Regions from separate parts of the Kitasatospora hibisci genome, predicted to be linked through region 4. Evidence: riboswitches for the same ligand, from Rfam matches in the RefSeq annotation. Region 4 holds a riboswitch; each other region holds the start of a gene.
The links. Region 4 has a riboswitch for cyclic di-AMP ahead of ACF9IK_RS25945 (C40 family peptidase). Riboswitches for the same ligand answer to the same signal wherever they lie in the genome.
Positions count from the first base shown of each region.

Region 1: it holds a riboswitch for cyclic di-AMP, as region 4 does, so the genes downstream of both, ACF9IK_RS16140 (M23 family metallopeptidase) here and ACF9IK_RS25945 (C40 family peptidase) in region 4, are expected to answer to the same signal.
Region 2: it holds a riboswitch for cyclic di-AMP, as region 4 does, so the genes downstream of both, ACF9IK_RS06000 (peptidoglycan DD-metalloendopeptidase family protein) here and ACF9IK_RS25945 (C40 family peptidase) in region 4, are expected to answer to the same signal.
Region 3: it holds a riboswitch for cyclic di-AMP, as region 4 does, so the genes downstream of both, ACF9IK_RS14405 (transglycosylase family protein) here and ACF9IK_RS25945 (C40 family peptidase) in region 4, are expected to answer to the same signal.

Region 1 covers NZ_CP171642.1:3,785,341-3,792,417, reverse strand. Annotated here, with positions in the region: gene ACF9IK_RS16165 (SpoIIE family protein phosphatase) at 1-1,856, opposite strand, end outside; tRNA gene ACF9IK_RS16160 (tRNA-Ile) at 2,044-2,120, shown strand; gene ACF9IK_RS16155 (TetR/AcrR family transcriptional regulator) at 2,208-2,777, opposite strand; gene ACF9IK_RS16150 (alpha/beta fold hydrolase) at 2,905-3,786, opposite strand; gene ACF9IK_RS16145 (YiaA/YiaB family inner membrane protein) at 3,945-4,235, opposite strand; cyclic di-AMP (ydaO/yuaA leader) riboswitch at 4,481-4,639, shown strand; gene ACF9IK_RS16140 (M23 family metallopeptidase) at 4,652-5,509, shown strand; gene ACF9IK_RS16135 (hypothetical protein) at 5,600-6,502, opposite strand; gene ACF9IK_RS16130 (GNAT family N-acetyltransferase) at 6,545-7,077, shown strand, end outside.
Region 2 covers NZ_CP171642.1:1,404,763-1,411,839, forward strand. Annotated here, with positions in the region: gene ACF9IK_RS05980 (sugar kinase) at 1-892, shown strand, start outside; gene ACF9IK_RS05985 (IclR family transcriptional regulator) at 889-1,641, shown strand; gene ACF9IK_RS05990 (RidA family protein) at 1,721-2,134, shown strand; gene ACF9IK_RS05995 (DUF2470 domain-containing protein) at 2,309-3,052, shown strand; gene ACF9IK_RS06000 (peptidoglycan DD-metalloendopeptidase family protein) at 3,319-4,311, opposite strand; cyclic di-AMP (ydaO/yuaA leader) riboswitch at 4,315-4,474, opposite strand; gene ACF9IK_RS06005 (MFS transporter) at 4,786-6,285, shown strand; gene purB (adenylosuccinate lyase) at 6,365-7,077, opposite strand, start outside.
Region 3 covers NZ_CP171642.1:3,388,880-3,395,956, reverse strand. Annotated here, with positions in the region: gene ACF9IK_RS14420 (MazG family protein) at 1-1,007, shown strand, start outside; gene ACF9IK_RS14415 (SDR family NAD(P)-dependent oxidoreductase) at 1,088-1,513, opposite strand; gene ACF9IK_RS14410 (cytochrome P450 family protein) at 1,673-2,938, shown strand; cyclic di-AMP (ydaO/yuaA leader) riboswitch at 3,211-3,380, shown strand; gene ACF9IK_RS14405 (transglycosylase family protein) at 3,386-4,330, shown strand; gene eno (phosphopyruvate hydratase) at 4,596-5,885, shown strand; gene ACF9IK_RS14395 (FtsB family cell division protein) at 6,038-6,502, shown strand; gene ACF9IK_RS14390 (DUF501 domain-containing protein) at 6,492-7,077, shown strand, end outside.
Region 4 covers NZ_CP171642.1:5,919,320-5,926,396, reverse strand. Annotated here, with positions in the region: gene ACF9IK_RS25950 (C40 family peptidase) at 120-1,181, opposite strand; gene ACF9IK_RS25945 (C40 family peptidase) at 1,407-2,558, opposite strand; cyclic di-AMP (ydaO/yuaA leader) riboswitch at 2,569-2,723, opposite strand; gene ACF9IK_RS25940 (C40 family peptidase) at 3,053-4,096, opposite strand; gene ACF9IK_RS25935 (NYN domain-containing protein) at 4,309-5,598, opposite strand; gene ACF9IK_RS25930 (hypothetical protein) at 5,917-6,186, opposite strand; gene ACF9IK_RS25925 (rhomboid family intramembrane serine protease) at 6,387-7,077, shown strand, end outside.

The DNA of each region.
Region 1 (7,077 bases), 2.1 Mb from region 4:
AGCCGGCCGGTCCGGGCCAGCGTCGCCGCCGGATCGTGCCCGTCGGTGGCGTAGGCCCGCAGGGCGCTGCGCAGCTGGCCCATCACCGCGGTGGCCTCGGCGTTGTGGCCCTGGACGTCGCCGATCACCAGGCCGATCCGCCCGTCCGGCAGCCGCAGCAGGTCGTACCAGTCGCCGCCGATCTGCATGCCCTCGGTGCTGGGCAGGTAGCGGGCGGCGCTGGCGATCCCGGGCAGCCGGGGCAGGGTGCGCGGCAGCATCGCGCGCTGGAGCTCGGTGGCCCGGTGGTGGTGCGTGTCGTAGAGGCGCGCGCGCTCCAGCGACTGCGCCAGGATGCCGGCGAACGCGGAGTACAGGGTGCGGTCCTCGCGGCCGAAGACCCGCTCGGCGGCGAAGGTGATCAGGCAGGAGCCGACCTGCCGGCCCGAGGCGACCAGCGGCAGCACCGCCCATGCGGCCGGGGTGAGCGGCCCGCCGCTGTTCTCCGGCGACCGACCGGTCCGTCCGGGTTCGCTGAACAGGGGGGCCGAGCGGGCCAGCGCGTGCTGCATCACGCTCTCGGAGAGGTCGGCCAGCCGGGCCAGCTCGGTGCGGCGCGGGCCACCGTAGACGGTGTGCGAGACGGGCAGCAGCCGGCCCTCGTCCACCAGGTCCAGCACGATGCTCGCGGCGCCGAACGCCGGCCGGGCGACGTCGGTCACCGCGGTGGTGACGTCCCGGACGGTGACCGCCCGGGACAGCGCCCGGGTGAGCGCCAGCAGCAGCGCAGAGCGGGCGGCGGTCGCCGCCGCGTCGCCCTCCGGCGGTTCGGGTGACGGCTGCTCGGCGGCACGGGTGCGGTCCCGGTCGGCCAGCAGGCCGGCGATCCGGACCGGCCGCCGGTGCACGTCCAGCATCACCTCGCCGGTCTCCTCGACCCGCACCACGCCGCCGTCCCGGCGCAGCACCCGGTACGTGATCCGGTACGGGCCGCCGGCGGCCAGTGCCTCGGCGAGCGCGGCCTGGACGTCCGGCAGGTCCTCGGGGTGGACGATCCGGTCCAGGTCGGGGGCGGGATCCGCGGCGCCCTCGGCCGGCGGCGGCCGGCCCGTCACCCGGTAGGCCTGGTCGTCCCAGTACGTCTCGCCGGTGACCAGGTCCCGCTCGAAGGCGCCGTGCCCGGCGGAGCGGACGGCCAGCGACAGCATCGGCTGGCCCGGTCCGGTGGCCCGGCCGGCGTCGCCCCCGGTGGCCCCGGGGCCGGGCCGGACGCCGCCCACGGGCGCGCGGTCCCCGGGATGCGCGTGGTCGAGCAGGTGGGCGAGGCGGTGGCCGCAGGCGTCGGCCAGGGTCTCCAGCACGTCCAGATCGCGCCGCGGGACGGTGCCCCGGTGGGCGAGGGCCAGGCCCAGGACGCCGATCGGCTGTTCGTCGACGATCATCGGCAGGGTGATGACGGCGACCATGCCGGTGCCGGTGCCGGTGCCGGTGCCGGTGCCCGTGCCGGTGTTCGGGTCCGGGTGGTCGATGCCGGTGCGTTCGGGGCTGAGCAGGTAGGGGCGGCGCAGTCGCAGCGCCATCGCCGCCGGCAGGTCGCCCGCCGGGTCGACCACGCCGTAGCGCTCGCGGGCCCAGTCGGGCAGGCCGTGGGAGGCGGTGAGCCGGAGCACTCCGGCGGAGTCCAGCAGGTAGAGCGCGGAGCCCTCGCCGGTGATCCAGCCCGGGCCCTCGGCGAGGACCGTGCCGAGCAGCTCGCTCGCGCTGGTGCAGCCGAGCAGTAGCCGGACGCAGCGCATCGCGCTGCGTGCGCTCGGGCTGCTCCGCGGCACCCGGTTCTCGTCCTCGGATGGGGGAAGCCACGGCGAGGTCAGGTCCATGGGATGGCCTTTCCGCCGCCCTGTGGGGCTCTGCCGGATCGGGCTCTCGACTTCTCGTACCTTGTTGCCGGCCAATCTATCCCGTCTTGCCTGATTGGTCCCGATCGGTCCTGATCGGTTCCGGTCGCCGTCCGGTTGCCGGGTGCCGGGGCACCCGTCACGGTCGAGTAGGATGGCGGTTCGGCGAGGGCCTATAGCTCAGACGGTTAGAGCGCTTCCCTGATAAGGAAGAGGCCACAGGTTCAAGTCCTGTTAGGCCCACCACCACGCCGCAGGGCCCGGAGCGATCACGCTCCGGGCCCTGCGGCGTTTCCGGGGACGCCCCGTCGCTTCGGCGTGCCGGGGTCCGGGTCAGGGCGCGGGCCAGGCGCGCAGGCCCCCGGTCAGCACGGCGACCAGGCGGTCCTCGGTGACGGCGAGGTCCTCGGCGAGCTGGAAGGCGCCGCCGATGGAGAGCGAGGCGAAGCCGTGCGCAACCGAGCGGACGGTCCGGGCCGCGTGGATCGCCTCGGAGCCCTCCAGCCCGTATGCGCGGAGCACCGCGACGATCACGCCGACCAGCCGGGCCGCCGCCCGGGCGAGGTCGTCGTCCGGCTGCGGGGACTGCGGGAGCGCGTGGTAGCGGTGCGGGTGCTCGGTCGCGTACCCGAGGTAGGCGCGCAGGACCGCCGCGACGGCGTCGTCCCCGCCCCGGCCGACGGCCGCCTCGGCCAGCCGGTCGGCCAGCTCCTCGGTGACCCGGACGGCGACCAGCCGCCGCAGCTCGGCCAGCCCGCCGCTGACGTGCTTGTAGAGCGAGGGCGTGGCCACCTTGGCGCGGGCGGCGACCGCGGCCAGGGTGAGGGCGTCCGCGCCCTGCTCGTCGATGAGGGCGAGGGCGTGGTCGACGACCTGCTCGGGGGTGAGTCCTACGCGGGGCATGGGGAACGGCCTCCGTGGTTCCGGGGTGGGGGTTCGGCGCGCGCGGGCGCGCGGTCGGCGTGGTGCGCGGGGCGGTCCCGGGCCGGGTGGGCCGGGCGCGGCGGGTCTGCGGCAGGTCTGCGGCAGGTCAGACGAGCTCGGCGAGGAAGGGCAGCAGGGCGTCGGCGGTGGCCTGCGGCTGGTCGGCCATCGGGTAGTGGCCCGACCCCTCGATCATCACCTTGCGGGCCTTGAGCGCGGCGGCCTGCCGGTCGGCGACCAGTTCGGGCTTCGGGAAGTCGGGGTCCTTGCTGCCCATGACGACCAGCGCCGGGCAGGACACGGCGGCGGTCCAGCCGGCGGGCGCGGACTCCCCGCGGACGTAGCCGCGGGTGGCGGCCTTGCGGCCCGGCGTGCGCATCGCGGCGACCAGGCCGTCCACGTAGCCGTCGAAGTCGGCCGGCCTGGGGCCGGGGTAGGCCATCTTGCGGTGGTAGAGGCCCCAGAACGCAGGCGAGTGCACCAGCAGGGCACCCATCACGCCGAAGATCGCGCGCTGCAGGGCGGTCGGCGGCAGGTTCTCGACGAAGGCGTCCAGCAGGACGATCCCGGCGACCCGTCCGGGCGCGTCCCCGGCGGCCTTGACCACGGTGGCGCCGGTGTAGGAGTTGCCGGCCAGCACGGCCCGCTCGATGCCGAGGTGGTCGAGCAGGGCGAGCACGTCGGTGGCGATGGCGGCGGGCGAGTAGTCGTCCCAGGCGATCGAGGACTCGCCGAAGCCGCGCAGGTCCATGGTGATCACCCGGCGGCCGGCCGCGGTCAGCAGCGGGCGCAGGTGCCGGTAGGCGGCCCGGCTGTCGAGCATCCCGGGGAGCAGGACGACGGGCAGGCCGTCGCCCTGCGCGGTGTCGTCGTAGGCCAGCCGGCCACCGGGGACGTCGAGGAACAGCGTGGTGGGGGTGCTGGTGCCGGTCATGAGGGCCTCCGCGGTCCGCCGGGACGGGGTGCCGGCGGTGCTGCCGACACCCACAAAGCTAAGGCTAATAGCCTTAGCCGTCAAGCTATCGGCGACACCCGGATCCCCGGCGGCTCCGGCCCCGGCCCCGGCCCCGGCTCCAGCCCCGGCTCCGGCCCCGGCTCCGGCCCCGGCCCCGGCCCGGGGATTCGCCGCCGCCTCGGCCTGCCGGCTCAGGCCCCCTCGACCTTGAACGGGTCGTGCTCGGCCAGCAGCTTCTCCAGCCGGGCCTGGTCGACCCGGGTGACGATCTCGTTCGTCTCCTGCCGGTCCCGGACGACCTTGGCCAGGGTGAACGAGGAGGTGACGGTGTAGAGCAGGCCGACCCCGAGGAAGGCGCGGGTCCAGGCGCCCACCGGGAGGTAGGCGATGCCGATCGCGAGGGCGCCGGCGGAGAGGGCGAAGGAGAGCACGGCCTGGACGTGGTACGCGGCCGTGGTGCGCGACTGCATCGGTGCGTTCATGGCGCCAGGATGCGCGCCCTCGAACGAGGTCCACATGAGTAGGAGTACTCAAACGCGGGGTCGTTCGTTGACGTCCTATCACGTTCGGTAGTGTCAGTTGTCGTCAAACGCCCCAAATCACCCACCGGATCGCGTAGTGTCCGAGTCGTGTCCTGTCGTCCCGTGCGGACGGCTTGGAATCGGGGGCTCCTAGGATTAACGTTTGATAACGCAGCGCGGTCCGCAACGCCGTACCCAGACGGCACCGCGCGCCGTCGCCTAATCCCGCCGGCCGGCCTCCGGGCAGGCCAGGGAGCCGGGGAACCACGTTCCTTGGGGTGAATCGGCCGGGCCCAGGCCCAGCCGTAGGAGACCTTCCTGCTCCGAACCCGTCAGCTAACCCGGTAGGCGCGAAGGAAGGAAAGGAGCGCGCCTCCGTGGCGTCGACGCACTCTCCGGCACACCTGCCCGGCTCCTCCGCCGGCACCCAGCTGCTCGACCCGTGGCCGCCCGCCCATCTGGGCGAGTACGGCGGGTCCGACGACGAGGCCGCCCCGCAGCCCGCCGAGACCAACCGCCACCGGATGCCGCGTCAGACCCGCGGGACCGCCCCGCTGCTCGGCGTCACCGCCGTCGCCGCCACCCTGGGCGCCACCGGCTTCGCCTCCGCCACCCCGGCCGCCGCCCCCGCCGTCGAGGCGCCGGACGAGGCCCCGGTCGCGCTCTCCGCGGACCCGGGCCTCGCGCTCGCCGCCCGGATCCAGCAGCAGGCCGACAGCCAGCGCACCGCCGCCGAGGAGACCGCCCGCCTCCAGGCCGCCAAGGAGGCCGAGGCCAAGCGCGCCGTCCAGCAGCAGGAGGCCAAGCGCGCCGCCGAGGCGGCCGAGAAGGCCAAGCTCGCCGCGATCAACCTGCCGGTGCGCGACTACCGCCTCTCCGCCCACTACGGCCAGAGCGCCTCCTACTGGGCCCACCTGCACACCGGCCTGGACTTCGCCGCCGACACCGGCACCCCGGTGTACGCGGTCGGCCAGGGCACCATCACCTCGGCCGGCTGGGCCGGCTCCTACGGCTACCGGATCGTCGAGACGCTGCCCGACGGCACCGAGATCTGGTACTGCCACCTCTCCTCGATCATCAAGGGTTCCGGCAAGGTCGTCCCCGGCCAGCAGCTCGGCAAGGTCGGCGCCACCGGAAACGTCACCGGCCCGCACCTGCACCTGGAGGTGCGCCCCGACGGCGGCGCCCCGGTCGACCCGGAGAGCTGGTTCGAGCAGCGCGGCGTCACCCCCTGACGGTTCGCCCCCGAGGGCACGACGAAGGCGCCCCGGCCGGTACGGACGTACCCGCCGGGGCGCCTCCCCGTTTCCGCCCGCCGTCCGCCGCTACCCGGCGCGGTCCTGCTCCGCGAGGTCAGGCTCCGCCGGCAGGCCGGCCAGGTAGGCGTCGATCTCCTCCTGGCCCGGCTCCGGGGCCAGCTCCGGGAACTCCGCCACCAGCAGCCGCGGCAGTCCCGGCACCGTCCACGTGCCGAACAGGTCCAGCGCGGCGGCCTCCGCCGCCTCCTCGAACGCCCCGAAGTCCCCGGTCAGCTCGTCCGGCATCGGCCGGCCCAGCGCCGTCAGCTCCGCCAGGTTGCGGTAGCTGCGCCGCATCAGCCCGTGCTCCAGCAGCCGCCGGGCGCCGTCGGTGGCCATCCCGACCGAGAGCACCCGGCCGGGACCCCAGCCCGCGGGGTCCGCCTCGTCCAGCCAGCCGGCCGTCGCCAGCGCCTCGAACGCGGCCCGCCGGTCCTCCTCGGCCAGCTCCCGGAAGCCCGACAGCCAGGCGAACACCGCGGCCTCGTCGGTGACGTCCACCCCGTACGCGCGAAGCAGCAGTGCGTACAGGCGCGGCCAGGTCACCAGATCGGCCCGGCGGAGCAGGCCGGCCGCCACCTCGCCCTGCCACTCGGCCTCCGCGTGCAGCCGCTCCTGCCGCTTGGCGTTCAGCCGCTTCGCCGCCCGCTGGTGGTCGATCAGCAGCCGCACCGCCTCGCCGTACGCCAGCGGGTCCTGCTCCGGGTCGGGCTGCACGTAGAGGTGGAGCCGCTCGTGGAGCAGCTGCTCCACGGCGTCCGAGGTCAGCTCCGGCCAGCCGTCGCGCATCCTGCCCCCGCCCAGCTCCAGCAGCGCCAGCATCGCCCGCAGCGGGGCCTCGGCCACCGGCGCGCGGCCCTCGGCCTCCGCCCAGGCGAGCAGCTCGGCGGCCCTGGTGTGCGGGGCGAGCCGCAGGTCATCGTCTTCCATGTCACTTACGGTAACCGGAAAGCGCGGGTAGGGTCTGCCACCATGGTCCCCGTCCGGCTCACCGGCCCCCGCCTCGCCCTCCGCGAGTTCCACCACACCCCCGGCGACGTCGACGCGCTGCACGCCGTCTTCGGCGACCCGGAGGCCACCCGCTACCTCCCCTTCGAGCCGCGTGACCCGGTGGACTGCGCCGACCAGATCGAGCAGTACCTGGAGGAGGCCCTGCGGGAGGAACGGACCGTCTACCGACTGGCCGTCACCCGGCGCGCGGACGCCGACGACCCGGCCGACGCCACCCCGATCGGCAACGCCGCCCTCACCCTCGGCGACCACCGCTCCGCCGACCTCGGCTACGCGCTGCGCCGGGACACCTGGGGCAACGGCTACGCCGGCGAGATCACCGCCCTGCTCTGCGACTTCGCCTTCGGCCCGCTCGGTCTGCACCGGCTGGCCGCCCGGGTGGACCCGGCCAACGAGGCCTCCGTCCGGGTGCTCACCCGGGCCGGCTTCCAGCTGGAGGGCCGGATCCGGCACGACGTCAGGCTGCGCGGCACCTGGCACGACTCGCTGCAGTA
Region 2 (7,077 bases), 4.5 Mb from region 4:
GCTCGCCGAGCTGGCCGCCCGCGGGGTGGACGTCTCGGCGGTCGCCGTGGACCGGCACCGCCCGACCGGCCTCTACCTCAAGGAGGTCGGCGGCTCCGACGGAAGCCGCCACGACCTCGGTCCGGGCCGCAGTCGGCTGCACTACCACCGCCGCGGCTCGGCCGCCTCCGCGCTCTCCCCCGCACTGCTGGACGATCCGGCGGCCGCCCGCCTGCTGGCCGGTGCCCGGCTGCTGCACCTCTCCGGGATCACCGCCGCCCTCTCCGACGACTGCCTCGCGCTGCTGCGCGTCCTGATCGCCGCCCGACGACCGGGCCTCCTCGTCAGCCTCGACCTCAACTGGCGCCCCGCGCTGTGGCGCGAGCGCGACCCGGCCGTGCTGCCGCCGCTGCTGAACGCCTGCGACCTGCTGCTGCTCGGCGCCGACGAGGCCGAGGACGCGTTCGGCACGGGCGACGCACACGCACTTCGCCGCCGCTTCCCCTCCCCCGCCACCGTCGTGGTCAAGGACGCCGCCCGGACCGCGACCGCCCTGGACCGGGACGGCGCGACCGTCACCGAGCCGGCCCTCGCCGTCGAGGTGGTCGAGGCGACCGGCGCCGGCGACGCCTTCGCGGCCGGCTACCTGGCCGCCACCCTGCGCGGCCTGGACCAGCGCCGCCGACTGCGTCTCGGCCACCTCAGCGCCGCCTGCGCCCTGACGTCCCACGGCGATCAGCCCGACCTGCCGCCCGCGTCGGTGGTCGCCGCCCTGCTGGACGCATCCCCGTACGAGTGGGCGGCCACCGCGGTCTCGGTGGACGGCATCACCTCCCCCACCCTGCCCCCGGTCGGCGGCCCGACCACCGGCCGCCGACCGACCACCTCCCCGGCCCCGGGAGGCCGCCGATGAGTCAGACCGTCACCCGCGCCCTGCGCATCCTCACCGAACTCGGCGAGGGCGAACGCTCGCTGGACCAGCTCGCCGAGGTGCTCGGCGTGCACAAGACCACGGTGCTGCGACTGCTCCAGAGCCTCGAAGCGGAACGCTTCGTCCACCGCGACCAGGCCTACCGCTACCACCTCGGCGCCGGGCTGTTCGCGCTCTCCGGCCTCGCCCTGGAACAGCGCGGCATCCGCCGGATCGCCGCCCCGCACCTGGCCGAGCTGAACGCCGCCACCGGCCAGACCGTGCACCTGGCCGCCTACGAGGGCGGCGAGGTGGTCTACATCGACAAGTACGACTCGCGCCACCCCGTGCGGATGTACTCGCGGATCGGGCTGCGCGCCGTCCTGCACAGCGCGGCCGTCGCCAAGGTCCTGCTGGCCGACCTTCCGGCGCCCGAGCGGCGCCGGGTGGTGGCGGGCATCGACTTCACCCCGCACACCCCGCGCACCCTCACCGGCCCCGAGGCGCTGCTGGCCGAACTGGAGAAGGTCGCCGCCCAGGGCTGGGCGCAGGACCACGCCGAGCACGAGGCCTTCATCAACTGCGTGGCCGCGCCGGTACGGGACGCCGGAGGACGGGTCGTCGCCGCCGTCTCGATCTCCGTCCCGGACGTGGTCCTTCCCCACGAGCAGGTACTGGAGCTGCTGCCCCGCCTGCTCGCCACCGCCCGCGCGGTCTCCGCCGACTGCGGCCGGCCACCCCGGGAGGGCTGACCGTCCGGGCCCTCGGCCCTCGCGGGATCCCCCCTGCCACCTGCCCCTCCAACCGCCCGCCCGCGACACGAAGGAAGCCATGAGCGGCAACGAGAAGAGCGAGATCCGCACCGACGGCGCCCCCGCCCCGGCCTGGATGTTCTCCCAGGGCGTCCGCAAGGGCCCCGTCCTGCAGGTCTCCGGCCAGGGATCGCAGGACCCGGCCACCGGCGAGTACCTCCACCACGGCGACGTGAAGGCGCAGACCCGGCGCACGCTGGAGAACGTGAAGGCGATCGTCGAGGCCGGCGGCGCCACCATCGAGGACGTGGTGATGTTCCGCGTCTACCTCACCGAGCGGGCCGACTTCCCGCTGATGAACGAGGCCTACGCCGAATTCATCGAGGAGAACATCAAGCCCGGAGGCGTGAAGCCCTGCCGCACCACCGTCTTCGCCGAACTGCCGCAGGAGCCGATGCTCGTCGAGATCGACGCCCAGGCCGTGGTCGGCTGATCCACCGCCACGCAGGCGGGGGTCGGGCAAGGATCCTGAACCGCGGGGCCCGGACGACGAGCGTCCGGGCCCGCCGCGCGCCGGCCAGGCCGGCGGACCACCGGGCGGGCGGCCCTTGCCTTCCACGCGACCCAGGTGATTAGGTAAGCCTAACCTAATCACCTGGAGGTCGCCGTGAGCCCCACCCCCACCGACGCCGAGGCCGAGGCCGAGGCCGAGGCCGAGGCCCCAGAGCCCACGGCAGCCGAACGGATCTGCAGCCTGCTCAGCGCCACCTCCTCGGTGGTGGTCCGGGCCCGCGGCGAGCACCACGGCCTCGACACCCCCGTCTCGGTGCACGGCTCCCGGCTGCGCCTGAGCGCCCCGCTCGACTCCGGGCTCACGCTCGCCGCGACCGGCGACACCGAGGGCCTGGCCGTCGTGCTGGACGTCACCGACATCGCCCCGGTCGCCGTCCGCGACCGCGTCCGCGCCCGGCTCACCCTGGCCGGCCGGCTCCGGCTCGCCCACCTGGCCGACGACGGCCTCAGCGTCCACCTGCACCTGGACGTCGCCCACGCCGTCCTCGCCACCCCGTACGGCACCAGCGCGCTCACCGGCGCCGACCTCGACCTCGCCGCACCGGACCCGCTCGCCCTCTACGAGGCCGGCCTGCTCACCCACCTGGCCGACGACCACCCCGACGCGCTCGCCGCGCTCACCCGGCTGCTCGACCCCCAACTCCTCGCCGGGCAACCGGAGATCCGCCCGCTCGCACTCGACCGCCACGGCCTGGTACTGCGCCTGGACCACCCGCACGGCCACCGCGACGTCCGCCTGGTCTTCCCCGAACCGGCCGGTGACACCGAGGGGTTCGGCGAGCAGATGCACCGGCTGCTGACCGCCGCACAGACCGGCCTGCCTGCCCGCCGGGCGTGACCGGAGCGGCCGGACGGGCCGGCAGGGAAGGGGACGCGATCGGACGCCGGACCGCGACCGGGCCTACGGAAGCGGCACGGACACGAAAGCGGCCGGCCCGGCTCGCGAGGGAGGTCTCGCGAGCCGGGCCGGCCTGGGCGTGTCCCGCGCCCGTATGTCCGCCACTGGTGCGGCGATCACCCGGTCGAGCGGTCACCCGACATGACCATCCCGGGAGTTCGTTCGCCCCGCACCTGGCGGTGGTCTGAACTCGGTCGTGGACCGGGTCAGATGGCGACGCCGTGCGCCCGCAGGTAGGCGATCGGGTCGATGTCCGAGCCGTACTCCGAGCCGGTGCGGATCTCGAAGTGCAGGTGCGGGCCGGTCACGTTGCCGGTCGCACCGGAGAGGCCGATCTGCTGGCCGGCGGTGACGGCCTGGCCGACCTTCACGCCGATCGAGGACAGGTGCGCGTACTGGGCGTACTTGCCGTCGGCGAGCTTGATCTCGACCTCGTTGCCGTAGGCGCCGCCGTTGCCGGCCTTGACCACGGTGCCGGCCGCGACGGCGCGCAGCGGGGTGCCGGTGGCCGCGACGAAGTCGGCGCCGGTGTGGTGGCCGGAGGCCCACATCGAACCGGCGACGCCGTAGGCGGTGCCGAGCTTCGGGTTGGCCAGCGGGGCGACGTAACCGGAGGTGGAGGCCACGGCGGCCGGTGCCGGGGCGGCGGGCTTGGCGGCCGGGGCCTGCGCCGGCTTGGCGGCGGGGGCGGCCGGCTTCGCGGCCTGGACCGGCTTCGCCGGGGCGGCCGGCTTCGCGGAGTCGTGCGAGACCTGCGGCTTGGCGGCGGGGGCGGCCGGCTTGGCGGCCTCGGCCGGAGCGGCGGCCTTGGCACCCAGGGCCAGCTTCTGGCCCGGGAAGATCAGGTTCGGGTTGGAGCCGACGACCGAGCGGTTGTGCTCGTACAGCGCCTTCCAACCACCCTGGACGTCCTTGGCGTTGGCGATCTTCGACAGGGTGTCGCCGCTGACGACCTTGTAGCTCTCCTCGACCGGGGCGGCGGCCTCGGCGGCCGGCTGCGCGGCGGCGACCGGGGCGGCGTCGACGCTGGTGGCGCCGGTCCAGGTGGCGGCCTGCTGCGGCTTCGCGGCCGGGGCGGTGTGGGCCTGGGCGCTGATGGCGGTCACCAGCGGGAGGGCGAACGCGGCGCCGGTGACGGCGGTCGCGATACCGATGCGGGCGGCGCGGGGCAGGGCGATACGACGGGCCTGTGCGGGCATGGAAGAGTTCCTCTCCGACGCCTGCGAGGTGAGCTGTCGGGTTCGGGCTGGAGTTGCCCGGCCGCATAGGCGGCTTCACCCCAAGCCGGACCGCGAATTCCGGTCCGGCGACTTACCTGTGGGTCCCCCGCTCCTGCCGTACAGAGTTCAGTTCGTACCACCGGGCAGCGGCAGGACTAGGCGTTCCACCCGGTGGCCACCCGGGCTGACGCCGGGCGGTCGCTGAACTAAAACCCATCCGTTCGAGCGAAGCAATGTCGATCTCCCGCATCAGGCGATTCCGCGGGCGGCACCGTGACGCTCCGGATGGCCCGCTGCACAGTACGTGCACAATCCATTAACGGCGCGCCACTGATCCGCGACACTCCGCCCATTTCGCTGGCCGTCCGCACACGATCACTCACGGAAAGCCAGCCGCCGACACACCCCCGGTGACCCTTGTCACTCGGGCCCCGGGGGGCGGACCATCGGGCCGTGGCCACTTCCGAGGCAGGCACCCTGCGCCTGAGCACCGCGCAGGGGCGCTGGGTACTACTGGCGACGGTGCTCGGCTCCAGCATGGCGATGCTCGACGGCACCGTGGTGAACGTCGCCCTGCCCCGGATCGGCGAAGACCTCGGCGCCCCGCTCGCCGCCCTGCAGTGGACGCTGAACGCCTATCTGCTCACCCTGGCGGGGCTGATCCTGCTCGGCGGCGCCCTCGGCGACCGCTACGGCAGGCGCCGGGTCTTCCTGCTCGGCGTGGTCTGGTTCGCCGCCGCCTCGGCGGCCTGCGCCGCCGCACCCAGCATCGAGGTGCTGATCGCCGCCCGCGCGGTGCAGGGCATCGGCGGGGCGCTGCTCACCCCGGGGTCGCTGGCGATGCTCCAGGCCGTCTTCCATCCGGACGACCGCTCGGCGGCGGTCGGCCTCTGGTCCGGCCTCGGCGGGGTGGCGGCCGCGGTCGGCCCCTTCGTCGGCGGCTGGCTGGTGGACGGCCCGGGCTGGCGGTGGATCTTCCTGCTGAACGTCCCGCTGGCCGTGCTGGTGGTCGTGGTGGCCACCCGGCACGTGCCGGAGAGCCGGGACGAGAGCGCGACCGGGCGGTTCGACGCGCTCGGCGCGGTGCTGGCCGCCCTGTCCCTCGGCTCGCTCACCTACGCGCTGACCGCGGCCGGAGACGGGCTCTCCGCCGGCGTCTGGATCACCGCTGCGGCAGGCCTGGTGCTCGGCGCGACCTTCGTCCTGGTCGAGCGCCGCACCCCGGAGCCGATGCTGCCGCTCGACCTCTTCTCCTCCCGGCTGTTCACCTCGGTGAACCTCGTGACCCTCTGCGTCTACGCCGCCTTCAGCGGGGTGTTCTTCCTGCTGGTCGTCCAGTTGCAGATCGTCGCCGGCTTCTCGCCTCTGGTCTCCGGGCTGGCGCTGGTCCCGATCACCGTCCTGATGCTCGCGCTCTCCGCCCGGGCCGGCCGGCTCGGCAAGCGGATCGGCCCCCGGCTGCCACTGACCGTCGGGCCGCTGCTCTGCGCGGCCGGGGTCCTGCTGATGCTGCGGATCGGGCCCGGAGCCTCGTACTGGACGGACGTGCTGCCCGCCGTCACCGTGATGGGCTCCGGCATGGTGCTGCTGGTCGCACCGCTCACCGCGACGGTGCTGGCCGCCGTGGACGTCCGGCACGCGGGCATCGCCAGCGGCGTCAACAACGCCGCCGCCCGAGCGGCCGGCCTGCTCGCGGTCGCCGCGCTGCCCGCGCTCGCCGGCCTCAGCGGCGACGCGTACCGGGTGCCGTCTTCGGTGGACGCCGCCTTCCACACCGCGATGCTGATCTGCGCCGGACTGCTGGTCACGGGCGGGCTCATCGCGTTCACCACCGTGCGGGGCAATGTGCTCGCTCCCGAGGACCACCCGGTGGCCGAGCCTGAATGCCGCTACAACTGCGGCACCAACGCCCCACCGCTCGACCCCGGCCACCCGGCCGCCGGCGCCCCCTAGGGGCCGGGGAACGGCGAGGGCCCCGTCACCGAACGAACGGTGACGGGGCCCGCCGACTCCCACTACGGACGACCAATCGTCAGAGGATGTCGCCCGGGGCGTACTTGGCGGCCTCCGGGCGGGCGGCCGCGACCGCCTCGACCCGGCGGACCACCTCGGCGACCTGGGCGCCGGCCGCGCCGGTGAAGGCGAGCCGGTCGGCGAGCAGCGCGTCCAGCGCGGCGCGGTCCAGCGGGATCCGCTCGTCGGCGGCCAGCCGGTCCAGCAGCTCGTTCTCCCGCGCGCCGGCCCGCATCGCGAGCGCCGAGGCGACGGCGTGCTCCTTGATGACCTCGTGCCCGGTCTCCCGGCCGACGCCCGCGCGCACCGCGCCCATCAGCACCTTGGTGGTGGCGAGGAACGGCAGGTAGCGGTCCAGCTCGGCCTCGATCACGGCGGGGAAGGCGCCGAACTCGTCGAGGACGGTCAGGAACGTCTCCAGCAGGCCGTCGAACGCGAAGAACGCGTCCGGCAGCGCGACCCGGCGGACCACCGAGCAGGAGACGTCACCCTCGTTCCACTGGTCGCCGCCGAGCTCGGCGGTCATCGAGGCGTACCCGCGCAGGATGACGGCGAGGCCGTTGACGCGCTCGCAGGAGCGGGTGTTCATCTTGTGCGGCATCGCGGAGGAGCCGACCTGGCCCTCCTTGAAGCCCTCGGTGACCAGCTCGTGTCCGGCCATCAGACGGATGGTCTTGGCGAGGCTGGACGGCGCGGCGGCCAGCTGGACGAGCGCGGTGAGCACCTCGAAGT
Region 3 (7,077 bases), 2.5 Mb from region 4:
CCGGCGCGAAGCTGATCCTGCTCACCACCACCCACCGGGTGGCCCCCGGACTGCTGTCCTGGCCGGCGTGGGAGGCCCTGCGCTCGGCCGGGCGGGTGCTGGCCGCCGACGAGGGGCATCCGCAGGTGGCCGCGGTGCGCCAGGCCGGGGTCGAGGTGGAGGTCGTGGCGCCCGCCTCCGCGCCGGCGCTGGCCCGGACGCTGACCGGTCAGCCGGCCGGTGCGGGGGCGACGGTCTGGCTGGGCAGCCCGGACGGCGACCCGGGCCTGACCGACGCGCTCGCCCGCCTCGCGGTCGAGCACGCGGGCGAGGTGCCGGAGATCGAGGTGCTGCCCGGCTCGTACGACCTGCCCGGTGCACGGCTGCTGGACCTGGTCTCGGTGATGGACCGCCTGCGCTCGCCGGGGGGCTGTCCCTGGGACGCCGAGCAGACCCACGCCAGCCTGGTGAAGTACCTGGTCGAGGAGGCCTACGAGCTGGTCGAGGCGATCGAGGAGGAGGACCGCGAGACGCTCCGCGAGGAGCTCGGCGACGTCCTGCTCCAGGTCTTCTTTCACTCCCGGATCGCCGAGGAGCACCCCACCGACGCCTTCTCCATCGACGACGTCGCGGGCGACATCGTCGAGAAGCTGATGTACCGCCACCCGCACGTGTTCGGCGACGCGCAGGCGGAGGGCGCCGCCGAGGTCGAGGCCAACTGGGAGGCCCTGAAGGCCGCCGAGAAGTCCGGGCGCGAGTCGGTGCTGGACGGAGTGCCGGCCGGGCTGCCGTCGCTGGCGTATGCGGCGAAGCTGGTCTCCCGGGTCCGCCGGGCCGGGTTCACGGGCGTGCCTGACGCGCCGTTCGAGCTTCCGGCGGAGCTGACCGCGGAGTCGGCGGGCACGCTGCTGCTCGCCGTGGCGCAGCGGGCGCACGACGCGGGCGTGGACGTGGACGCGGCGCTGCGGGCGGCCGCGCGCGGCTACCGGGAGGCCGTCCGCGCGGCCGAGGGGCTCAAGCCCGAGTAGGGCCGGAGCGGGTGGGTGCTGCGGGCACGCCGCCCGAAGGCCCGCCCCCCCGAGAGCCCGGGGAGGCGCCCGGCGCGCGTTCAGACGCGCGCCGCCTCCTCCACCGGCCGGCGCGGCTGCGGCACGACCACCTCGCCGATGGCCTCGCCGACCAGCTGCAGCAGCTCCGCGAGCCGCTCCAGGTCGAGGTGGTCGGGCAGGTCGGCCAGCGAGACGATCCGCTCGCCGTCCGGGCCGGCGACGCAGAACAGGTCGATCGGCCCGAGGTGCTTCTCTGCGGTGTCGACGAGGGCGGCGACGTCGCTGGGGCGCCGGACGTCACCGCAGACGCCGACGACCGGACAGCCCGGCCGGTCGAGCTCGGTGGCCAGGTCCTCGGCGACGCCGACCTGCTCGTCCGCGATGAGGACGCCGGCGGCGCCGGCCGCGGTGAAGCGGCGCGCGAGGTCGGCCCCCGACCCGCCGTCGAGTACCGCGATCACGACGACTGCCCCGGTGACCCGCATGGTGCGCTCCTCCCTGGTGGGCGGCTCCGCACCGGCGCCCACACACGTGCTTTGCGGAGGATCGTAGGCTCGTCCCGATCCTCCGCAACAGGAATTACCCGTCAGGTGACCAGGCTCACGCCTGCCGTACGGGCGATCTCCACCGGATACGGTCGACCCATGCCAGTTCAGCCCGATCCCGCCCGCCCGTCGCTCTTCACCTGGGAGTTCGCCGCCGATCCGTACCCGGCGTACGCGTGGCTGCGGGAGCACGAGCCGGTGCACCGCACGACCCTGCCGAGCGGGGTGGAGGCCTGGCTGGTGACCAGGTACGCGGACGCCCGGCAGGCGCTCGCCGACAGCCGGCTCTCCAAGAACCCGGTCCACCACAGCACGCACGCGCACCGCACCGGCCGGGTCGGCATCCCCGGTGAGCGGCAGGCCAACCTGATGACGCACCTGCTGAACATCGATCCGCCGGACCACACCCGGCTGCGCCGCCTGGTCTCGAAGGCGTTCACCCCGCGCCGGGTGGCCGCCTTCGAGCCCCGGGTGCAGCAGCTCACCGACCGGCTGATCGACGGCTTCGCGGCCCGCGGCAGCGCCGACCTGATCCACGAGTTCGCCTTCCCGCTCCCCATCTACGCGATCTGCGACCTGCTCGGTGTGCCCGCCGAGGACCAGGACGACTTCCGCGACTGGGCGGGCATGATGATCCGCCACGGCGGCGGCCAGCGCGGCGGCGTGGGGCGGGCGGTGAAGCGGATGCGGTCGTACCTGGCGGAGCTGATCCACCGCAAGCGGGCCGATCTCGGCGACGACCTGATCTCGGGGCTGATCCGGGCCAGCGACCACGGCGAGCACCTGACCGAGAACGAGGCCGCGGCGATGGCCTTCATCCTGTTGTTCGCCGGGTTCGAGACGACCGTCAACCTGATCGGCAACGGCACCTACGCACTGCTGCGCAACCCCGGGCAGCGGGAGCTGCTGCAGGACTCGATCGCCCGTGGCGAGACCGGCCTGCTGGAGACCGGGATCGAGGAGCTGCTCCGCTACGACGGGCCGGTGGAGCTGGCCACCTGGCGGTTCGCGACCAGCCCGCTGACCATCGGCGGGGTGGAGATCCCGGTGGGCGACCCGGTGCTGGTGGTGCTCGCCGCGGCGGACCGGGACCCGGCGCGGTTCGCCGACGAGAACACCCTCGATCTCGCTCGGACGGACAACCCGCACCTCGGCTTCGGGCACGGCATCCACTACTGCATCGGCGCTCCGCTGGCCCGTCTGGAGGGCCGTGCCGCGCTGGCCACGCTGCTCACCCGGCTGCCCGACCTGCAGCTCGCCGAAAGCCCGGAGAATCTGCGGTGGCGCGGTGGTCTGATCATGCGTGGACTTCGTGAACTTCCGGTCGAATTCACTCCGGAGAACCTACAGGAGAACCCCCTCTGATCACGGCCGGAACCGTTCGCAGCGGCCTGCACGTCTTCCGGCCGGTGGGCTCGACACGCTGACACGGCGTCGCCGAGTCTCCCCTGGAGAGGGGCTGAAACATCATCAATCCGGACATACCGCCTTCGTTGGTGGGCGATCGACCGTGTGCCGTAATTTCTGTGTGATATCGGCGATATGAGCTTGTGATTGGTGTGAGGATCTGTCTACTCTCCCTGAAGTTCGCAGCTGCGGACCTCGTGCGCGGAACGCCGAATCCTGCCCGCCGTGCCACGGGAAACCGACCAGAACCCTGGGCAGGGGCGGGGGACCCAGGTTTGTTGCCGTCCTCCACGGCTTGGGGTGAAGCCGCAGTCGCGGGCAGAGCGCCTCGCGACACGCGGCCGGGCCACCTCCCGGTCCGAACCCGACAGCTCACCTCGCAGGCGTGCGGAGAGGGACGTCTTCATGCTGTTCGTTGGAACTGGCCGCCACCGCCGCCGCACCCAGGCCGAGAAGGCCATCGCCGTCGCCGGTGTGGCCGGCGTCGGACTCGCGATGCCGCTCCTCACCGCCACCGGCGCCTCGGCGGCCCCCGTCTCCACCTGGGACGCGGTCGCCCAGTGCGAGAGCGGCGGCAACTGGAGCATCAACACCGGCAACGGCTTCTACGGCGGTCTGCAGTTCACCTCCAGCACCTGGAAGGCGTACGGCGGCACCGCGTACGCGCCGCAGGCCAACCAGGCCAGCAAGGGGCAGCAGATCGCGGTGGCCGAGAAGGTCCTCGCCTCGCAGGGCCCGGGTGCCTGGCCGGTCTGCTCCAAGCGGGCGGGCCTGAGCAAGGGCGGCGCGGCGGCCGAGGTGGACACCGCCGCGAACGCCAAGCCCGCGGCGCCGAAGCCGGCGGCGCCGAAGCCCGCCCAGCCGAAGCCGGCTCAGAAGCCCGCCCAGCCGGACCGGAAGCCGGTGCAGCAGCAGGCTCCGAAGCCCGCCGCCCAGCAGCCCGCGCAGCAGGACGCCAAGACGCCGGACTTCTCGGGCCAGGGCGGCTGGGACGCCGACGCGAAGGTGTACTGGTACCAGAACGACGGCGCCTGGTACTGGACCAGCCACCGGAGCGTGTACCAGCAGTACGCGGGCCAGCACGCCCCCCAGGCCGCCGTCCAGTCCGCCGGCCAGTCCGTCGGGTACATCGGCCAGGGCGACAGTCCGACGGCCGGTCACGCCGAACCCGCCGCCCAGCAGCAGAGCGCCGGCCACGGCTACACCGTCCGGGACGGCGACACACTCGCCGGCATCGCCGCCGCCCAGGGCGTGTCCGGCGGCTGGCAGGCGCTGTACGACGGCAACCGCGGCACCGTCGGCGGCGACCCGGACCTGATCATCCCCGGCCAGGTGCTCAACCTCGGCTGAACCCCCGGCCGCTGAACCCGGGCCACCGCCCGTCGGCGCGGACGAAGGGGGGGTCGGATACCTCCCCCTTCGTCCGCATCCGGACCGCTTTCACGGGGCAACCAGGTGAACTACCGGTGGGTAGTGCGGCCACACGCTGAGACGGACCCATGGTCGACGTGGCCCCGAGAGCCCGTGCGGTTAGGCTCTGGTCGTAACGACTCCGCAATCGTCCGGCCGACAGCACCCACCGTCAGCCGGACCTGCTTCCGCTAGGAGATGCCTCGTGCCGTCCATCGATGTCGTCGTAGCCCGTGAGATCCTCGACTCGCGTGGCAACCCCACGGTCGAGGTCGAGGTCGGCCTCGACGACGGCAGCACCGGCCGTGCCGCTGTCCCGTCGGGCGCCTCCACCGGCGCCTTCGAGGCGCTGGAGCTTCGTGACGGCGACAAGAACCGCTACTTCGGCAAGGGCGTGGAGAAGGCCGTCCTGGCCGTCATCGAGCAGATCGGCCCGGAGCTGGTCGGCTACGACGCCACCGAGCAGCGTCTGATCGACCAGGCCATGCTCGACCTGGACGCCACCCCGGACAAGTCCTCGCTCGGCGCCAACGCCATTCTCGGCGTCTCCCTGGCCGTGGCGCACGCCGCCTCGGAGGCCAGCGACCTGCCGCTGTTCCGCTACCTGGGCGGCCCGAACGCGCACGTCCTGCCGGTCCCGATGATGAACATCCTCAACGGCGGCTCGCACGCGGACTCCAACGTCGACATCCAGGAGTTCATGATCGCTCCGATCGGCGCGGAGTCCTTCTCCGAGGCCGTCCGCTGGGGCGTCGAGGTCTACCACACCCTCAAGGGCGTCCTGAAGGAGCGCGGCCTCTCCACCGGCCTCGGCGACGAGGGCGGCTTCGCCCCGAACCTGGACAGCAACCGCGAGGCCCTGGACCTCATCACCGAGGCCATCCAGAAGGCCGGCTACGTGCCCGGCCGCGACATCGCGCTGGCCCTGGACGTCGCCGCCTCCGAGTTCTTCAAGGACGGCGCCTACCAGTTCGAGGGCAAGTCCCTCTCGGCCGCCGAGCTGATCGAGTACTACGCCGAGCTGGTCGCCGCGTACCCGCTGGTCTCCATCGAGGACCCGCTGGACGAGTCGGACTGGGACGGCTGGAAGGCCATGACCGTCAAGCTGGGCGACAAGGTCCAGCTGGTCGGCGACGACCTGTTCGTCACCAACCCGCAGCGCCTGGCCAAGGGCATCGAGACCGGCACCGCCAACGCGCTGCTGGTGAAGGTGAACCAGATCGGCTCGCTCACCGAGACCCTGGACGCCGTCGAGCTGGCCCAGCGCAACGGCTACCGCTGCATGATGTCGCACCGCTCCGGCGAGACCGAGGACGTCACCATCGCCGACCTGGCCGTCGCCACCAACTGCGGCCAGATCAAGACCGGTGCCCCGGCCCGCTCCGAGCGCGTCGCCAAGTACAACCAGCTGCTGCGCATCGAGGAGATCCTCGACGACGCCGCCGAGTACGCCGGCCGCGGCGCGTTCCCGCGGTTCCGCTCCGCGGACCAGTAAGCCCGGCAAGTACGAGGGCTGACACACACTGCTCCCGCCGGTGCCCCGCCTGTTCACCCCGTAGGGTGGGCGGCGGGGCACCGGCGTGACCGGGCGGCGCCACTCGCGACCAGGAGGGGACACCGGAGATGGCAGGCTGGAGGATCCCGGGCTTGACGGCCCGGCCTCGCTTCACGAGCCGGGCGACGGTCCTCGTCCTGGTGCTCTGCTCCCTCGTCGCGATCCTGGCCTACCCGACCCGGCAGTTCATCTCCCAGCGCTCCGAGATCTCCGCCCAGCGGGCGAAGGCCGAGCACGCCCGGCAGCAGGTCGAGCAGCTGCGCCGGGAGAAGACGCGCTGGCAGGACCCGGAGTACGTCAGGGCGCAGGCCCGCGCCCGGCTGCACTACGCGATGCCGGGGGAGACCCCGTACATTGCGGTGGACCCGGTCGGCCGGAGCGCCGCCGAGTCCCCCGGGACTCCGCCCGCGCCGTCCGACGGTGCGGCCGCCGCCCCGGCGAAGGCCGCCAAGCCCTGGTACGCGAGCGTCTGGGACTCGGTGGACGCCGCCGACACCGCCCCGCCCTCTCCACCCGCCACTGCCCCCGCTGGAGCCAGCTCCCCCCATGACCACTGAGAACCACCCCTCCGTCTCCGACGCCGACGTCGCGGCCATCGCCGCCCAGCTCGGCCGGGTCCCGCGCGGTCTGCGCGGCGTGGCACACCGCTGCCCCTGCGGCAACCCGGACGTCGTGGAGACGGCCCCCCGGCTCGCGGACGGCACGCCGTTCCCGACCCTCTACTACCTGACCTGCCCCAAGGCCGCCTCGCTGATCGGCACCCTGGAGGCGGACGGCGTGATGAAGGAGCAGACCGCCCGGCTCGCCGAGGACCCGGAGCTGGCCGCGGCCTACCAGAAGGCGCACGAGGACTACATCGCCCGCCGTGACGCGATCGAGGTGCTGGAGGGCTTCCCCAGCGCCGGCGGCATGCCGGACCGGGTGAAGTGCCTGCACGTGCTGGTCGGCCACTCGCTGGCGGCCGGCGAGGGCGTCAACCCGCTCGGCGACGAGGCGCTCGGCATGCTGGAGGACTGGTGGGCCAAGGGCCCGTGCGTCTCCGCGGTCGAGGTCGAGGCCGCCGGCGAGCGGGTGCTGCGCAACCGCGCCGAGGACGCGGACCACGCGGCGGTGATCGCCGCCAAGGAGCGGA
Region 4 (7,077 bases):
CAGCGACAGTTGGGCCAGCCCACCGGCCGCGAGCAGCAGGGCGCCGCGCCGGGACAGCGTGCAGCGGCGGGCCGCAGGGTCGGCGGGTGCGGCGGGGGCCGGCGGGCGGCCGGTCCGGCTCAGAGCCGGACCACCCCCGCGACGGGCATGGCGTTGACGCTCTCGTACCGCACCTTCGCACCCGGATAGGGGGCGTGCACGATCACCCCGCCGCCGGCGTACATGCCGACGTGGTGCATGTCCCGGTAGAAGATCACCAGGTCTCCCGGTCGCGCGTCGGAGAGGCTGACCCGCTGGCCGGCCGACGCCTGGGCCTGCGAAGTGCGCGGCAGGGTCACTCCGGCCTGCCGCCAGCTCCAGTACATCAGACCGGAGCAGTCGAACGCGCGGGGCCCGGTGGATCCGTACACGTAGGGCGAGCCGATCATCTTCACGGCGGCGGCCAGTGCGGCCGCACCGCGCTCGGACGCGGGCGGGGCGCTCCCCAGGTCGAGCCGGTCGGTGCCGCGGGTGGCGCGCTGCTCGGCCTCGCGGGCGTCCTGGGCGGCCATCCGGGCCCGCTCCGCCCCGCCCAGGCTGTTGAGCAGCCGCTGCGCCTTGGCCAGCCGCTGCTGGATCTGCTGCTTGCTCTCGGCCAGGGCGCGGCGGGTCTGCTCCAGCTCGGCGAGCTTGCCGGAGGCCTCGGTGCGGCGCTGGTCGAGCCGCCGCTGACGGGCCACCACCTCGCGCAACGTCTCGCTCTGCCGCTCGGAGGCCTGGTCGAGGGTGCGGGCCTTGGCCAGGTACCCCTCGGGGTCGGTGGCGAGCATCAGCTGGACGGTCTGCGCCAGTCCGCCGCCGCGGTACTCGGCGCCGGCCACGGTGGCGAGGTCGCCGCGCAGCTGGTTGAGCTCGTCCTGGGCGACGGCGACCTGTTGCTGGAGAGTGCCGGCCTCGTGCTGCAGCTGCTGCTGCGCCTCCTGCGCCGCGTTGAACCGCTCGGAGGCCTGCTCGGCCTCGTCGTACAGCTGCTCCACCCGGGCCTTGACTTCCTTGCGGTCGGCCGACCCGTCCGGTCCCGGGGCGGCCTGGGCGGGGCCGCCCGTCGCCATGCCGAGCACGGTGGTGGCCGCGGCGGTCAGCACCAGCGCACGGGCGAGGGCGTGTGCCCCCGACAGCTGGGAACGACGGTGCACGGACATGCGGCGGCGGCTCCGATCCTGCGGCCCGGCCCCGCGGCCGCGCCGGGGTGGGCGGCTCTCTACGGGAGTCCGGTGGCAGACGTTAGCGAGTCCGGGCAAGCGAGTCCAAACCCCTCCCAACCCGAATATTCGCCCCCTCATCGGACATCAGGACGAGCCGCCGGGAAAGCCGCAGGCCCGGCCTCCCCACCTGGGGAGACCGGGCCTGTCGGAACCGACTGCGGATCAGACGCGCACGACGGAGGCCAGCGGCATGTTTGAGACCGCCTCGTAGCGCACCGAGGCGCCCGGCTTGGGCGCGTGGAGCACCTGGCCGTTGCCGGCGTAGATCCCCACGTGGTGGGCGTCGCTGTAGAAGATCAGCAGGTCACCGGGCTGGGCCTGGGAGAGGTCCGAGCCGACCCGGGTGCCGGCGTGGGCCTGCTCCTGCGAGGTGCGCGGCAGCGACACGCCGGCCTGGTTGAACGCCCAGACCATCAGGCCCGAGCAGTCGAAGGAGTTCGGGCCCGCGGCGCCGTAGACGTACGGGCTGCCGACCTTTCCGGCGGCGATGGAGAGCGCCGCGGCACCGCGCGAGCTGCCCGCGGCGACCGGCTTGGGGGCCGGGGCGGGGGTCGCGGTCGCGGCACCCGAGCCGGAACCGGACAGGTCGGTGCGGCTGGTGTCACGGGAGGCGCGCTCGGAGTCCGCCTTCGCCTTCGCGGCCTTCGCGGCGGCGTCCGCCTGGGCCTTCGCCTCGGCGGCGGCCTTCTCCTCGGCCTCGCGGATCGCGCGGCGCTCCTGCTCGGTCAGCGTGTTGAGCAGGTCCTGGGCCTTGGCCAGCTTGGCCTGCACCTCCTCCTTGGAGGCCTTCAGCTGCTGGGTGGTGGTCTCCAGCTCGCCGAGCTTCGCCTGGGCCTCGTTGCGGTCCTGGTCGAGCCTGCGCTGCTGCTCCTGGAGGTCCTTCAGCACGCCGGACTGGGTGCTGCTCGCCTGGGTCAGCGCCCCGGCCTGGTTGAGGAAGTTGTCGGGGCTGGACGAGAGCATCAGCTGGACGGTCGACGATATGCCGCCGGTCCGGTACTGCTCACCGGCGATCTCGGCGAGGCCGCCCTGGGCCTCGGTGACCGCGGCCTGCTGACGGGCCACCTTGTCCTGCAGCTCGCCGACCTGCTTCTGCAGCTCCTGCTGCTTGGCCTGGGCGCCGTTGTACTTCTCGGTCGCGACCTCGGCCTGCTCGTTGAGCTGGTCGACCTGCTCCTTGACCTGGTCCTTGGTCGGCGTCGGGTCGGCGTGGGCACCGGACTGCGCGGAGAGGGCGACGGCCGCGGCGGCGACACCGGTCAGGATCGAGACACGGGCGCGGCCGGCGGGCTTGGGACGACGATGGGACGCCACGAAGGCGGACTCCTTCTTCCAACGTCCGCCTACCGGGTGAGCTGACGGGTTCGGGCCGGAAGAAGGCCCTACGACGCCTCATCGGCCGTTCCACCGGCCGACCTGGCGCCGATTCACCCCGGAGGAACATGGTTCCCCGGCTCCGTTCCACAGCGCCCCCGACTACTGGGCTCCCACTCGGACGGGCCTGCGGCCCGTCCCGCTGCTTCGCGAACTCGGCGGTAAACCTCCGCCGCCACCCAGGCTGGGTGATCGACTGTGCGGTGGTTCAAGGCCCGACCCTAGTAACAGAACCGTGATCCGTTCAAATCCTTGTCAGAAAAAAGCCGGAACATCATCCATATTCATTTGTGAATATGACCGGATGTGATCGCCACCGTACGCGGAGCTGATCGCTTGTCATCGGAACAGAAGAAACCCGCGCCACCCTCCGGAATCGGGGTGGCGCGGATCACAGGTCCGCTCCGGGGCGCCCGCGGGGGCGTGTCGGTCCGTCAGACCCGGCGGATGGTGTTGATCGGCATCGCGTCGGCCTTCATCACCTTCACCACGTCACCGGTGTGCGGCGCGTGCACGACCATGCCGTTGCCGATGTACATCCCGACGTGGCTGCGGTCGCTGCGGTAGATGATCAGGTCCCCGGGCTGGGCCTCGGCGAGCGAGGGCACCCGGGTGCCGACGTTGCCCTGCGCCTGCGAGGTGCGCGGCAGCGAGACACCGGCCTTGCCGTACGCGAAGACCATCAGGCCCGAGCAGTCGAAGGTGCTCGGCCCGGTGGCACCCCAGACGTACGGAGAGCCCTGCTTGCTCATGGCGATGGAGACGGCCGTGCCGGCGTAGCCGCTCGCCTGCGGCAGGCTGCCGAGGTCCGCGCGCTCGGCGCCGCGCGAGGCGCGGTCCTCCGCCTGCTGCGCGGCGCGCAGGGAGGCCCGCTCGGCGGCGCTGAGCGAGTTCAGGAGGTCCTGGGCCTCCTTCAGCTTCTTGTTGACGTCCGTCTTGGCCTGGTTGAGGTCCTTGGTCGTGCTGTCCAGCGAAGCGAGGACGGCGGCGGCCTCGGCCTTCTGCTGGTCCAGCCGGCGCTGCTGGTCCTGCAGCCCCTTGAGCGCCTCGGTCTGGCTGGAGGAGGCCTGCTGCACGCTGGAGGCCTTGTCCAGGTAGCCGGACGGGTCGGAGGAGAGCATCAGCTGGACCGACGGGTCGATGCCGCCGGTGCGGTACTGCTCGCCGGCCACCGCGGCCAGCCCACCCTGAAGCTGGGTCATCTCGTCCTGGCCGCGAGCCACCTGGTCCTGCAGCTGGTCGGCCTGCTTGCGGAGCTGGTCGGCCCGCTCCTTGGCGCCGTTGTACTTCTCGGTGGCCTGCTCGGCCTCCTCCTGCAGCTGGTCGATCTGCGCCTTCACGTCGTCCTTCTTCGGCGACGGGCTGGGCGCGGCGTGGGCGGCGACCTGGGCGGAGAGAGCGACCGCGGTCGCAGCGGCAGCGGTGAGCACGGAGACCCGCGCGCGGCTCGGCTGCTTGGGACGGCGGTGGGAGGCCAAGGGACCGGCTCCTTCTTCCAATGGACTCACCCGATCGAGTGAGAATCCGGAAAATAGGTTTGACGCCAGACCCTAGTGAAGATCCAGGCTTTCCGCCACTCCCCCGATGGCGTGAACTCCGGCCGCCCGCCATGACTTCACGAGATCGCCACACCCCGGCAAACCGGGCGCCGACCAGGTGTCACGTACGTCCGCCCGGTCACAGCGGAAGCCTACGGCCGAGCCAGCCGATTCAGCAGCAGCACCGACGCGACGGGGCGCGCGCCCGCCTTCCGCACGCCCTCCGCGACCTCCCGGTCGGTGGAGACCACCACCACCGGACGGCCCTGCGGCTCGGCCCGCACCAGGCGGCGGATCAGCTCGTCCGCGGTCTCCCCGGTCCGGCTGAAGCGCACCCGGACGCCGCGCGGCGGCGCCATGATCACCGGTACGTCCAGGTCCTGCCCGTCGAACACGCAGGTGACCTCCGCCTGCGTGCGCTGTGCCAGCATCGCCAGACCGCCCAGCAGCCGGATCCGCTGCTGCTCCAGGGGCAGCGTCGGATAGCCGGTCTTGGTCACGTTGTAGCCGTCCACCACCAGGTGCACCTGCGGGATCGCCAGCAGCTGGTCCAGCAGCGCCGGATCGTCCTCGGCCAGGGCGCGCCGGGCCACGTCGTGCGGCGAGGCCGACCCCGGCACCACCGCCTCCACCAGGTCCGCCGGGCGGATCTGGGAGACCGGCAGCGCAAGCTCCCGCTGCAGCCCCTGCGCCGACTGCAGGACGGTGTCCAGCAGCAGCCGCAGCCGCATGTCCTCGACGCTGCGCCCCTCGCGGGCCGAACGGCGCCCCTGCTCCACGGTGGTCTCCAGCTCGGAGATCCGGTGCCGCAGCCGGCGCGCCTCGCTCTCGGCCGCGCTGCGCTCGGCGGCGGCCTGCGCCTTCAGCGCCTCCAGTTCGGCCGAGACCCGACGGGTCTCGGCCTGCGCCCGGCGGGTGTCGCTCTCCAGCGACCGCACCTTCCGCCGCAGCGAGTCGCCCTCCTTGCGGACGTCGTCCGACTCGGCCCGGTGCCGGTCCAGGTCGGCCCGGGCGGCGGCCCGCAGCTCGGCCAGCTCCGCCTGCAGCTTCTCCACCAGCTGGGCCGCCTCCGCCGCCGCACCCTCGGCGCCGGCGCGTTCGGCCTCCTCACCGGCCTCGGCCACCAGCCGGCTCCAGCCCGCCGAACGGACCAGGTAGGCCGCGGCGGCGACGTCCATCGGGTCGGCGGCCGCGGGGACGGTGCCCGACTCCAGGGCCCGGACGAGGTCGGGCTGGCCCAGCCGCAGCCGGTCCGCTATCCGCACCCGGAAGGCCGGCTCGGACTCCAGCGCAGCGGCCAGCGCGGTGGCCGCGTACTTGGCCCGCCGGGCCGGGGTGAACTTGGCGTACTGGCGCAGCGACTGCGGCAGGTCGCCCGGGGGCAGCCCGCCGAGCGCGTCGGCGGCGAGGCCGACCACCCGGCGGCGCACGCCCTCGGGCAGCGGCCGGTCGAGCTGCTCGGCGGCGCGGCCTGCCGCCGGCTCCTCGCCGGGCTCCTCACCGGCGGCCGGCCCGGCCGGGGCCGCGGTTGCGGACGGGGCGGCCGCGGTCTCGGCCGCGTCCGGCGCCTGCGCGTCCACAGCGGGCTGCCGCCCCTGCGGCCCCGCGGGCTCGTTCGCTGCGTCCACCACGTCCTCGGCTCCGATCCTGGTCCAGCGGGTACGGCCGACCGCGGCCGTCCCCGTCGTCACGCTCCGTGCGCTCCGCCTGTCATTGTCCCGTGCGGCGGACGGCCCTGCCGCCCACCGCACGGTCCGGCATCAGCCCTGCTCGGCGCCCTCGGACGGCGCCGTGTCCTCAGCGCCCGGGCGGGCCACCAGTTCGACCTGGTCCACCGCGTTGCACCAGCGACAGCGCACCGACTCGACGGTCTCGTTGTGCACCTCGGTCTCCTCCACCTCGGACTCGCCGGCGAGGTCGAAGTGGAGGAACTCGGTCACCCGCAGCGACCGGGTCACGTCGAAGCGGGTGAGGTTGCCGCAGAGCGTGCAGCGCCAACGGGTCTCGGGCGTCAGAGCGGGGACGGTCATCGGGGATCCTCTCGGGTGGTCCCTGGATGGGCTCAGGCGCTCCCCCCGGAGCCCCGGCATCGGCGGCGGGAGGCGGGAATGCCCGCCCCAAGCCTATTGCCTGGGGCGACCACCGCGGCCACCGGTCAGGGCGTTCCGCAGTTAGCCCACCTGCCGCACGCCCGGTGTCACCGGTGCCCGGCGGAGGGATGCTTGGCCGCATGGCGATCCCGGTCCTCGACCACACCGGTGCGCGGGGCGGTCGCCCGGCCGCGGCGGTCCCGGCCGTCAGTTACGCCCTGATCGCACTCAACGTCCTGGTCTTCCTGCTCGGCCCGGCGGCCGGCATCAACCCCCTGTACGGCCGCGGGCAGGCCCGGGTCTGCGCCGAGCAGCGGTACGAGCAGCGCTGGGGAGCCGTCCCCGCCGAACTGCTGGCCGGCCGGCCGCTGACCGCCGAACAGCTGGCGCAGGCCCCCGACCCGGTGCCCGGCTGCCCGGCCGCCCCGACGCCGGGCAAGCACCCGGCGCTCTCGGTGCTCAGCGCGCTCTTCCTGCACGCCGGCTGGCTGCACCTGCTGGGCAACCTGCTCTTCCTCTACGTCTTCGGCCCCACCGTCGAGGAGCGGGTCGGCCGGACCCGGTTCGCCCTCTTCTACCTGGCGGCCGGCTCGCTGGCGACGTACGGGTTCGCGCTGGCCGAGGCGCACGCGCCGGACTCCACCCGGGTCCTGATCGGTGCCTCGGGGGCGATCTCGGCCGTGCTCGGCGCCTACCTGCGGCTGAACCCGCGGGCCCGGGTCACCACGCTCGTCCCGCTGCTGCTCTTCCTGCCGCTGCGGTTCCCGGCCTGGGTGGTGCTCGGGCTCTGGTTCGTTCTCCAGTGGTGGTCGGTGAACGCGGCCGGGTCCG